2 regions of the Tessaracoccus yangjingae genome follow, and region 2 is predicted to be linked to the other one. Evidence: riboswitches for the same ligand, from Rfam matches in the RefSeq annotation. Region 2 holds a riboswitch; the other holds the start of a gene.

The links. Region 2 has a riboswitch for thiamine pyrophosphate ahead of thiM (hydroxyethylthiazole kinase). Riboswitches for the same ligand answer to the same signal wherever they lie in the genome.
Region 1: linked by a shared signal. The riboswitch ahead of ACZK5D_RS00815 (thiamine ABC transporter substrate-binding protein) and the one ahead of thiM (hydroxyethylthiazole kinase) in region 2 are both predicted to bind thiamine pyrophosphate.

Annotation. Positions count from the first base shown of each region.
Region 1 is NZ_JBUZNN010000001.1:170,234-174,392, reverse strand. Features, by position in the region: gene ACZK5D_RS00820 (SpvB/TcaC N-terminal domain-containing protein) at 1-2,117, opposite strand, end outside; TPP riboswitch at 2,297-2,403, shown strand; gene ACZK5D_RS00815 (thiamine ABC transporter substrate-binding protein) at 2,439-3,491, shown strand; gene ACZK5D_RS00810 (ABC transporter permease) at 3,470-4,159, shown strand, end outside.
Region 2 is NZ_JBUZNN010000008.1:111,989-116,147, reverse strand. Features, by position in the region: gene tdh (L-threonine 3-dehydrogenase, zinc-binding type) at 1-265, shown strand, start outside; gene kbl (glycine C-acetyltransferase) at 274-1,482, shown strand; TPP riboswitch at 1,608-1,703, shown strand; gene thiM (hydroxyethylthiazole kinase) at 1,697-2,551, shown strand; gene thiE (thiamine phosphate synthase) at 2,548-3,228, shown strand; gene thiD (bifunctional hydroxymethylpyrimidine kinase/phosphomethylpyrimidine kinase) at 3,225-4,082, shown strand; gene ACZK5D_RS12270 (TenA family protein) at 4,079-4,159, shown strand, end outside.

The DNA.
Region 1 (4,159 bases), on a different contig from region 2:
ATCGGCGCGGTGAGCGCCGGGGCGCTGCTGCCGACCGGGAGGGTGGCGTTGACCAGCTCGTCCCCGTCGTGCTGGATGGCCACCCGGACACCGTCGGTGCTGCCGGCCCCGGCGCGCAGGGCCACGGGGGCTGTGATCAGCACGCTGCCCGTGTAGGGGGCGACGAAGCGGCGCACGGTGTCGACGGGCGGGGACTGCTTCTCCATCTTCTCGACCAGGTCGTCCAACTCCTGGCTGCTGGTGGACGGCAGAGCCGACGAGCCGAGCGGAACCGGGGTGCCCTCGCTGTCGCCCTGGAACGTGGGGATGCCACCCACGAGGCGGTTGAACAGCACGGTGCCGTTGTTGACGAAGTCCACGAGGCCGTCGGCGTTGACGTCGGCGAAGTAGGCGCGGCTCCAGGAGAAGGCAAGCCCGGTGCCCACGCCGATGGCGACCAGCGGGTACGCCTCGAACGACACCTGGAAGCCGAAGTTCGAGTCCTTCGACAGGCTCGGCAGATTGACCGCATCCGAGGCGTCCCACGTCTTCGGCCCACCCGGCCCGCTCGTGTTGAGCCTGAACTTGATGCCCCCGTCGTCGGCCTGGAAGACCTTGTCGGGAAGGTTGTCTCCGTTGAGGTCGATCCACTCGACAAGCGAGGCGGAGTCGGCCCCGCTCAACTCGATCCCCGCGCCGAAGGATCCCGTCTTCAGCGGGACGGCGGCGTTGAAGCCGATGTAGATGTTGCCGGACCCGCCGTTCGACTCGCCGCCGCCGAGGGCGGACACGTCCGCGATTTCGTCGAGGAAGGTGCGGTCCCGCACGTCGGACTTGGTGTCCTGCGTCGACTGGGCGGTGAGTCCGTCGATGCTGCTGCCGCTGCCGGTCAGGTCGTCGTACCAGTCGATCTCGTGCACGTGCGGGTCGTCGACGCCCTGGGTGATGGTGCGCAGCAGGGACTTGCCGAACCGGCCCTCGGCGTAGCCGAACGTGTACCGGGCGGCGATGTCGGTGTAGGTGCGCACGGCGCCGGAGGCGGGCGCGGGCCCGTGCCTGACCTCCACGCGGGCGAGTCGGTCGACGAGGACGTCGACGTAGCCGAGGCCCGCGTCGATGACGGGGTCGCGGCGGACGGCGCCCGGAGCGGGCATCTGGGACTCGCGGATGAACTCGACGCGGTAGGGCGCGCCGTTGAAGTCGGTCACGCTCGCGGTGGCGTCGGTGTAGAGGATCTGCCTGAGAAACGTGTGCTGACCGCAGAGGCTTGCGGACGGGGTGCAGCCCTGGTTGACGATCCAGGCCGAGCCGTCGAACTGGTAGACGACCTTCTGGTACTCGTAGCGGATGAGGTTGACGCCCACGTCGCGCTGGGCGGAGAGCTTCCATTCGACGATGTGGCCCGCCTCGTTGCGCACGACGGACGCCTCGTCGAACGAGGCCGGGGTGGCGACCGCCGGGCCGCCGCTGTCGGGCTTCCCGCCGTACCAGCGCACCTTGCCATCCTGGCTCCTGACCTCCCAGAAGTAGTTGGCGGGCCAGCCGGACCCCTCACGGTGCCGGATGATCTCGTCGAAGTCGGTCTCCACCTGCCGCGCATAGTCCGCCCTGGAACCGTCCACGCGGTTCTCCCAGGCGGAGCCGTTGGCGTTGGGGGTCAACAGGTCCCCGTCGAGGAGGTAGGACTCGCTCTCCTTCGCCTGGTCGAAGTGCGGCGCGCCGAAGGAGGTGTCGACGACGACCTCCCCCACCCCGAGATCCCACCCGAGGCCCAGCCACCCGTTGCCGCCGCCCGAGGTGTAGGACAGCGACAGCTCCGGCGTGATCCCGTGACCCGGGGGGATGTCGATCGGGTACGAGAGGTCCATCGAGCCGGTGTTGTTGGCGATCGGCGCCTCGATGAGCGACAGTCCCTCCGTCGGGTCCGGCTGGGCAAGGCCCGTCTTGTCGTCCTCGCCGAACGCCTGGGGCGAGATCGGCTGCTGTGGCGAGAGCGTGTCGGTGGCCAGCTGGCTCGCGGCGATGCCGTCGTCACCGGAGCCGCCGGACTCCACCGACGTGGCGGGCACCACGCCGACGCTGGTGACGATCAGGGCGAAGATGGACATCACGGCGAGCGCACGGCGGGGCATGGGCATGGAGGTCTCCTGGTTGAACCATTGACTAGGACACACCCCACCCCAGATCCTCGGCCCACGGATATCGGGCAAATGCCCTATCTCACCGCCGGCCTGAGCGGAGCCACGCTGGAGGACCACTGTCGCACCGCCCCTCCCGGACCGGTGCGCGGACGTCCCCGCGTTGGGTATAGCCTTGTGGCCACACACAGGGGAGCGCCACTCGGGCGCTGAGAGTGCGGGCAAGCCGCAGACCCTCAAACCTGATCCGGTTAGCACCGGCGTAGGGAGTGAGAATTCTCCTCGGCTGCCGCCGAGCCTCCGAAAGGAGCGAGCATCACCATGCAGACCATCGTCAAGACCCTCGCGGCCGGCGCCGTGGCGCTGACCCTCGTCGCCTGCGGGTCACCGCAGCCGGAGACCGGCTCGTCGTCCTCGGCCCCCGCCGAGCTCCGCGAGACCGACACCCTCACGGTGTTGACCCACGACGCCTTCACCCTCCCCGACGAACTCAAGGCGAAGTTCGCCGAGGAGACGGGCTACGAGGTGACCTACACCACCCCCGGCGACGGCGGGGCCCTGGTCAACCAGCTCATCCTCACGAAGGACTCGCCGCTGGGCGACGTGGTGTTCGGCGTGGACAACACGTTCGCGTCCCGCGCCGCCGAGGCCGGCGTCCTGGCCCCCTACGAGTCGGAGGCGGCCTCCTCCGTCCCTGAGGAGCTGCGGGCCCCGGGCCTCACCGCCGTCGACTACGGCGACGTCTGCATCAACGCCGACACGGTGTGGTTCGAGGCCAACGACCTCCCGCTGCCCCAGACGCTGGACGACCTGACCGACCCGCGCTACAAGGACCTGCTGGTGGTGACCAACCCCGCCTCGTCGTCGCCCGGCCTGGCGTTCCTCATCGCGACGGTGGGCGCGAAGGGCGAGGGCTACCTCGACTACTGGCGGGCCCTCATGGACAACGGCACCAAGGTGGCCGCCGGCTGGACCGACGCCTACTACACGGACTTCTCCGGCGCCGACGGCAAGGGCCCCCGCCCCCTCGTGCTCTCCTACGCCACCTCCCCCGCCTTCACCGTGACCGGCGACACCTCGACCACCGTGGCCCTCCTGGACACCTGCTTCCGGCAGGTGGAGTACGCCGGCGTGATCGCCGGGGCCGAGAACGAGGTGGGGGCGGCCAAGTTCATCGACTTCCTGCTCACCCCCGAGGTGCAGGCCGCGATCCCGGAGAACCTGTACATGTTCCCGGCCGTCCCCGGGACCCCACTGCCCGAGGTCTGGCAGAGGTTCGCGGTGCTCCCGGACGCGCCCATCGACGTGCCGCAGGACCTGATCGGCGCGTCGCGTGACGAGTGGATCCGCGCGTGGACGGACGCCACGAGTTGAACCGTGCGCTCTGGAGGGCCGGCTGGGTGATCGCGGCCGCGATCCCCGCCGCCTTCCTGGCGCTGTTCTTCGCCTGGCCCGCCGCCAGCCTCATCGCGCGCGGCTTCCACGACGGCACGAGCTGGACACTGGACGGGTTCGCCGCGGTCTTCGGCTCCCCCAGGACGTGGAGCGCGGTCCGCTTCACCCTGGGCTCCGCCCTGTCCACGACGGCGGCCTGCCTGGTCCTCGGGCTGCCGGGCGCCTACCTCCTCTACCGGTGCAGCTTCACCGGCCGCGACACTCTCCGCGCTCTGGTCGCCGTCCCGTTCGTGCTGCCGACGGTGGTGGTGGGCGTGGCGTTCGGGTCGCTGCTGCGTGAAGACGGCCTGCTGGGCGGGCTCGGCCTCGGCGGCTCCGTGGCCGCCATCCTCGCGGCCATGGTCTTCTTCAACTACTCCGTCGTCGTGCGCACGGTGGGCACGTTCTGGGCCCGGCTGGACCCCCGGCTCGCGCAGGCGGCCGCGACACTCGGCGCCTCCCCGGCCCGCGTGCTCATGACCGTCACCCTGCCCACCCTCGCGCCCGCGCTCCTGTCGGCCGCGTCGCTGGTGTTCCTGTTCAGCGCATCGTCCTACGGCATCGTCATGGTCCTGGGCGAGACGAGGTTCCAGACCATCGAGACCGAG
Region 2 (4,159 bases):
CGGGGGACGGATCGCGCTGCTGGGCACGCCGTCGAGGCCGCTGGAGGTGGACTTCTCCACCATCATCTTCAACATGCTGACCATCCAGGGCGTGACCGGGCGGCAGATCTTCGAGACCTGGTACGCCATGAGCGCGCTGCTGCGCTCGGGTTTGGACATCTCGGGGGTCATCACCCACCGCTTCCCGGCGTCGTCGTTCCGCGAGGCGTTCGATGTCGCGGCGGCGGGTCACGCCGGCAAAGTCATCCTGACCTGGGACGAGTGAGGACCACCATGGCATTCCTGGACCACATCCGCGGCGAGCTCGCGCAGCTGCGCGCCGACGGCCTGTACAAGACGGAGGCGCCGTTGACGACGGCGCAGGCCGCGCACGTGGGCACCCCCTCCGGCGAGGTGATCAACCTGTGCGCCAACAACTACCTGGGGCTGGCTAACTCGCCGGTGCTGATCGACGCCGCCAAGCGCGCCTACGACCGGTGGGGCTTCGGCATGGCGTCGGTGCGGTTCATCTGCGGCACGCAGACGCAGCACCAGGAGCTGGAGTCGCGGATGACGGCGTTCCTCCGGACCGGACGCAACGGCTTCGACGGCTGGGACACCATCCTCTACTCCTCCTGCTTCGACGCCAACGGCGGCCTGTTCGAGACCCTGTTCGGGGCCGAGGACGCCATCATCTCCGACGAGCTCAACCACGCCTCCATCATCGACGGCGTCCGCCTGAGCAAGGCCGCCCGCTACCGCTACCGCAACCGCGACATGGCTGACCTGCGCGCCCAGCTGGAGGCGTCGCGGGGGGCGCGGCACCGCGTGATCGCCACCGACGGGGTCTTCTCGATGGACGGGTTCGTGGCGCCGCTCGACGAGATCTGCGCGCTGGCCGACGAGTACGACGCTCTGGTGATGGTCGACGACTCGCACGCGGTGGGCTTCGTCGGCGAGACCGGCGCGGGGACGCCGGAGCGCTTCGGCGTGATCGACCGGGTGGACATCCTGACCGGAACGCTGGGGAAGGCGCTGGGCGGGGCCTCGGGCGGGTACACGTGCGCCCGGTCCGAGGTGGTGGAGCTGCTTCGGCAGAGGTCGCGGCCGTACCTGTTCAGCAACTCGCTGGCGCCGTCGATCGTCGCCGCGACGATCGCCTGCCTGGACCTGCTGGAGACCTCGTCGGCCCTGCTGGAGCGGTTGGCTGAGAACACGGCCTACTTCCGCCGTCGGATGGTCGAGGAGGGGTTCGACATCCCCGAGTCCGACCACCCCATCGTCCCGGTGATGCTGGGCGACGCCGTCCTCGCCGCGCGGATGGCCGACGAGGTGCTGGCCCGGGGCGTGTACGTGCGGGCGTTCTCCTTCCCCGTCGTGCCCAGGGGCGCGGCCCGGATCCGGACCCAGATGTCGGCCGGATTGTCGCGGGCGGACCTTGATGTCGCGGTGGGCGCCTTCGTCGCGGCCCGCGCCGCCGTCGGCGAGGCTCAGACCGATTGATCAGTGGTTCCCAACCGCGGAGAGACGGTCCCCCAGTGACGGGCTTCACGCTCAGGCCGGCAGGGGGCACCGGCACTGCGGGCACTTTTTCGCGGTCAGCGGGGCGGGAGGGCCCACTGGTAGGCTCGCCGAAGCCGGGGTGCCCCGAAGTCGGGGCTGAGAACACACCCGCAACACCTGATCTAGGTCGTGCTAGCGAAGGGAGCCACCTCTCATGACCATTCCCACCCCCTCCACGCCCGGCGACGCCACCGACGTCGCCCCACCGCACCCCACGAGCGCCATCCTCGCCGCCCTCCGCGACACCACCCCGCTGGTGCACTGCATGACCAACACCGTGGTGCCCGAGATCACCGCCAACGTGCTGCTCGCCGTCGGGGCCGCACCCGCCATGATCGACCTCCCCGAGGAGGCCGCGATCTTCGCCACCGTCGCCTCCGCCCTGCTCATCAACGTGGGCAACGGCCTCTCCGAGCAGCACGAGGGCATGCGCCGCGCGGCGGCGGCGGCCGACGGCGCGGGCACCCCCTGGGTCCTCGACCCGGTCGCGGTGGGCGCCCTCCCCGTGCGCACGCAGCTCGCCCGCGACCTCCTCGCCCACCGCCCCACCGCCATCCGCGGCAACGCCTCCGAGATCCTGGGCCTCGCCGGCGCCAGCGGCGGAGGTCGCGGGGTGGACGCCACCGACGAGGTGGAGGCCGCCGTCGAGACCGCCCGCAGCCTCTCAGCCGCCACGGGCGCCGTCGTGGCCATCTCCGGCCCGGTGGACGTGGTGGTCAGCCCCACCCAGACCACCAGGATCACCGGCGGGCACCCGCTGATGCCGCTGGTTATCGGCACCGGCTGCGCGCTCGGCGCGACGGTGGCCGCGACACTCGGCGCCTGCCGCGACACGCACGCCGCGCATGACGCCGTCGTGGCCGCCCACGCCCTCTTCGGCGCCGCGGGGCTCACGGCCGCCCAGCACGCCCGCCACCCGGGCAGCTTCCGCACCGCCTGGCTAGACGCCCTCCACGCGCTCACGCCCGAAGAGGTCGCCGCCCTCGTCACCATCGAGGAGCAGGCATGACACAGGCCTCGCCCGGCCTCGCCGACGGCGTCGACTGGCGCCTCTACTACGTCACCGACACCGCCCTCTCCGGCGGCCCGGACCGGGTCCCGCACGTCGTGGAGCAGGCCGTCCTCGGCGGCGCCGGGGTGGTGCAGATCCGCGACAAGGACCTCCCCGGCTACGAGTTCCTCGCCCTCGCCAGGGCCTGCGTGCAGGCCGCCCGCCGCGCCCAGGATCAGACGGGGCGCCCCGTCGCGCTCGTCGTCAACGACCGCCTCCACGTGGCCGAGGAGCTGGGCCTCCACTTCCATCAGGGCCAGGACGACGGCGACATCACGCAGGCCAGGCACCGCCTCGGCGCGGATCTCCTCATCGGCCTCAGCATCTCCACCCAGGACGAACTGGACGCCGAGCTCGCGGACCAGACGGCCGACGTCCTCGGCTTCTCCCCACTGTGGGCCACACCCACCAAGACCGACGCCGCCCCCGCGCTGGGGTCCGACGGCACCGCACGGCTCGTCGCAGGCACCGCGGCCCGCGCGAAGACCCTCGCGATCGGCGGCATCAACGCCGCCAACGCGGCGCAGGCCATCGCCACGGGCGTGGACGGGATCTGCGTCGTGTCCGCCATCACCACCGCCCCCGATCCGCGAGCCGCCGCCGCCGGGCTGCTCGCCCTCTGGAGAACCCGATGACCACCACCACCCCGAAGATCGCGTTGAGCATCGCAGGCTCGGACCCCAGCGGGGGCGCCGGCATCCAGGCGGATCTCAAGACGTTCACGGCCCTCGGCGTCTACGGCGCCGCCGCCCTAGCGGGTCTGACCGTGCAGAACACCCAGGGGGTCCGCGCGGCCCGCCCGGTCGACCCGTCCTTCGTCCGCGACCAGATCCTGGCGGTGTTCGACGACCTCCCCGTCGCCGCCACGAAGCTCGGCATGCTCTCGAACGCGGAGGTGGCCAACGCGGTGGCCGACGTGCTCGAGGAGCGCCGCGACCACGCGGGCCTCATCATCCTGGACCCCGTCATGATCGCCACGTCCGGCGACGCGCTGCTCACCGACGACGCCGTCGACGTCGTCCGCACCCGCCTGCTCCCGCTCGCCGATGTCGTCACGCCCAACGTTCCCGAGGCCGCCGTCCTCCTCGGCCAACCGCCCGTCACCGACACCAACGGCCTCATCCGCCAGGCGCGCCAACTCGTCGACGCCGGCGCCCGCGCCGTCCTGGCCAAGGGCGGGCACCTCACCGGCACCGAGCTCACGGACGTCTTCGCCCACGGCGACGAGCTGTCCCTGCTGACCGGCCCCCGCATCGCGACCCGGCACACCCACGGCACCGGCTGCACCCTGAGCTCGGCGATCGCAGCCGTCGCGGCCCGCCGGGGCGACACCCGGCGCACCGGCGTGCGGCTCGAGTCCGTGGAGGAGGCGCGCGACTACCTCATGCGCGCCCTCGAGTCCGGCGCGGGCTGGCGGCTCAGCCGCACCGCTGACCAGGGCCACGGCCCGGTGAACCACCTCGTGGGCCGGGTGGAGTCGTGGCTGTGAGCCCCGACTGGACCCCGGGGCCCTTCAGCGCCGAGGCCTGGGACGCCACCGCCGCCATCCGCGGGCGCATCGACACG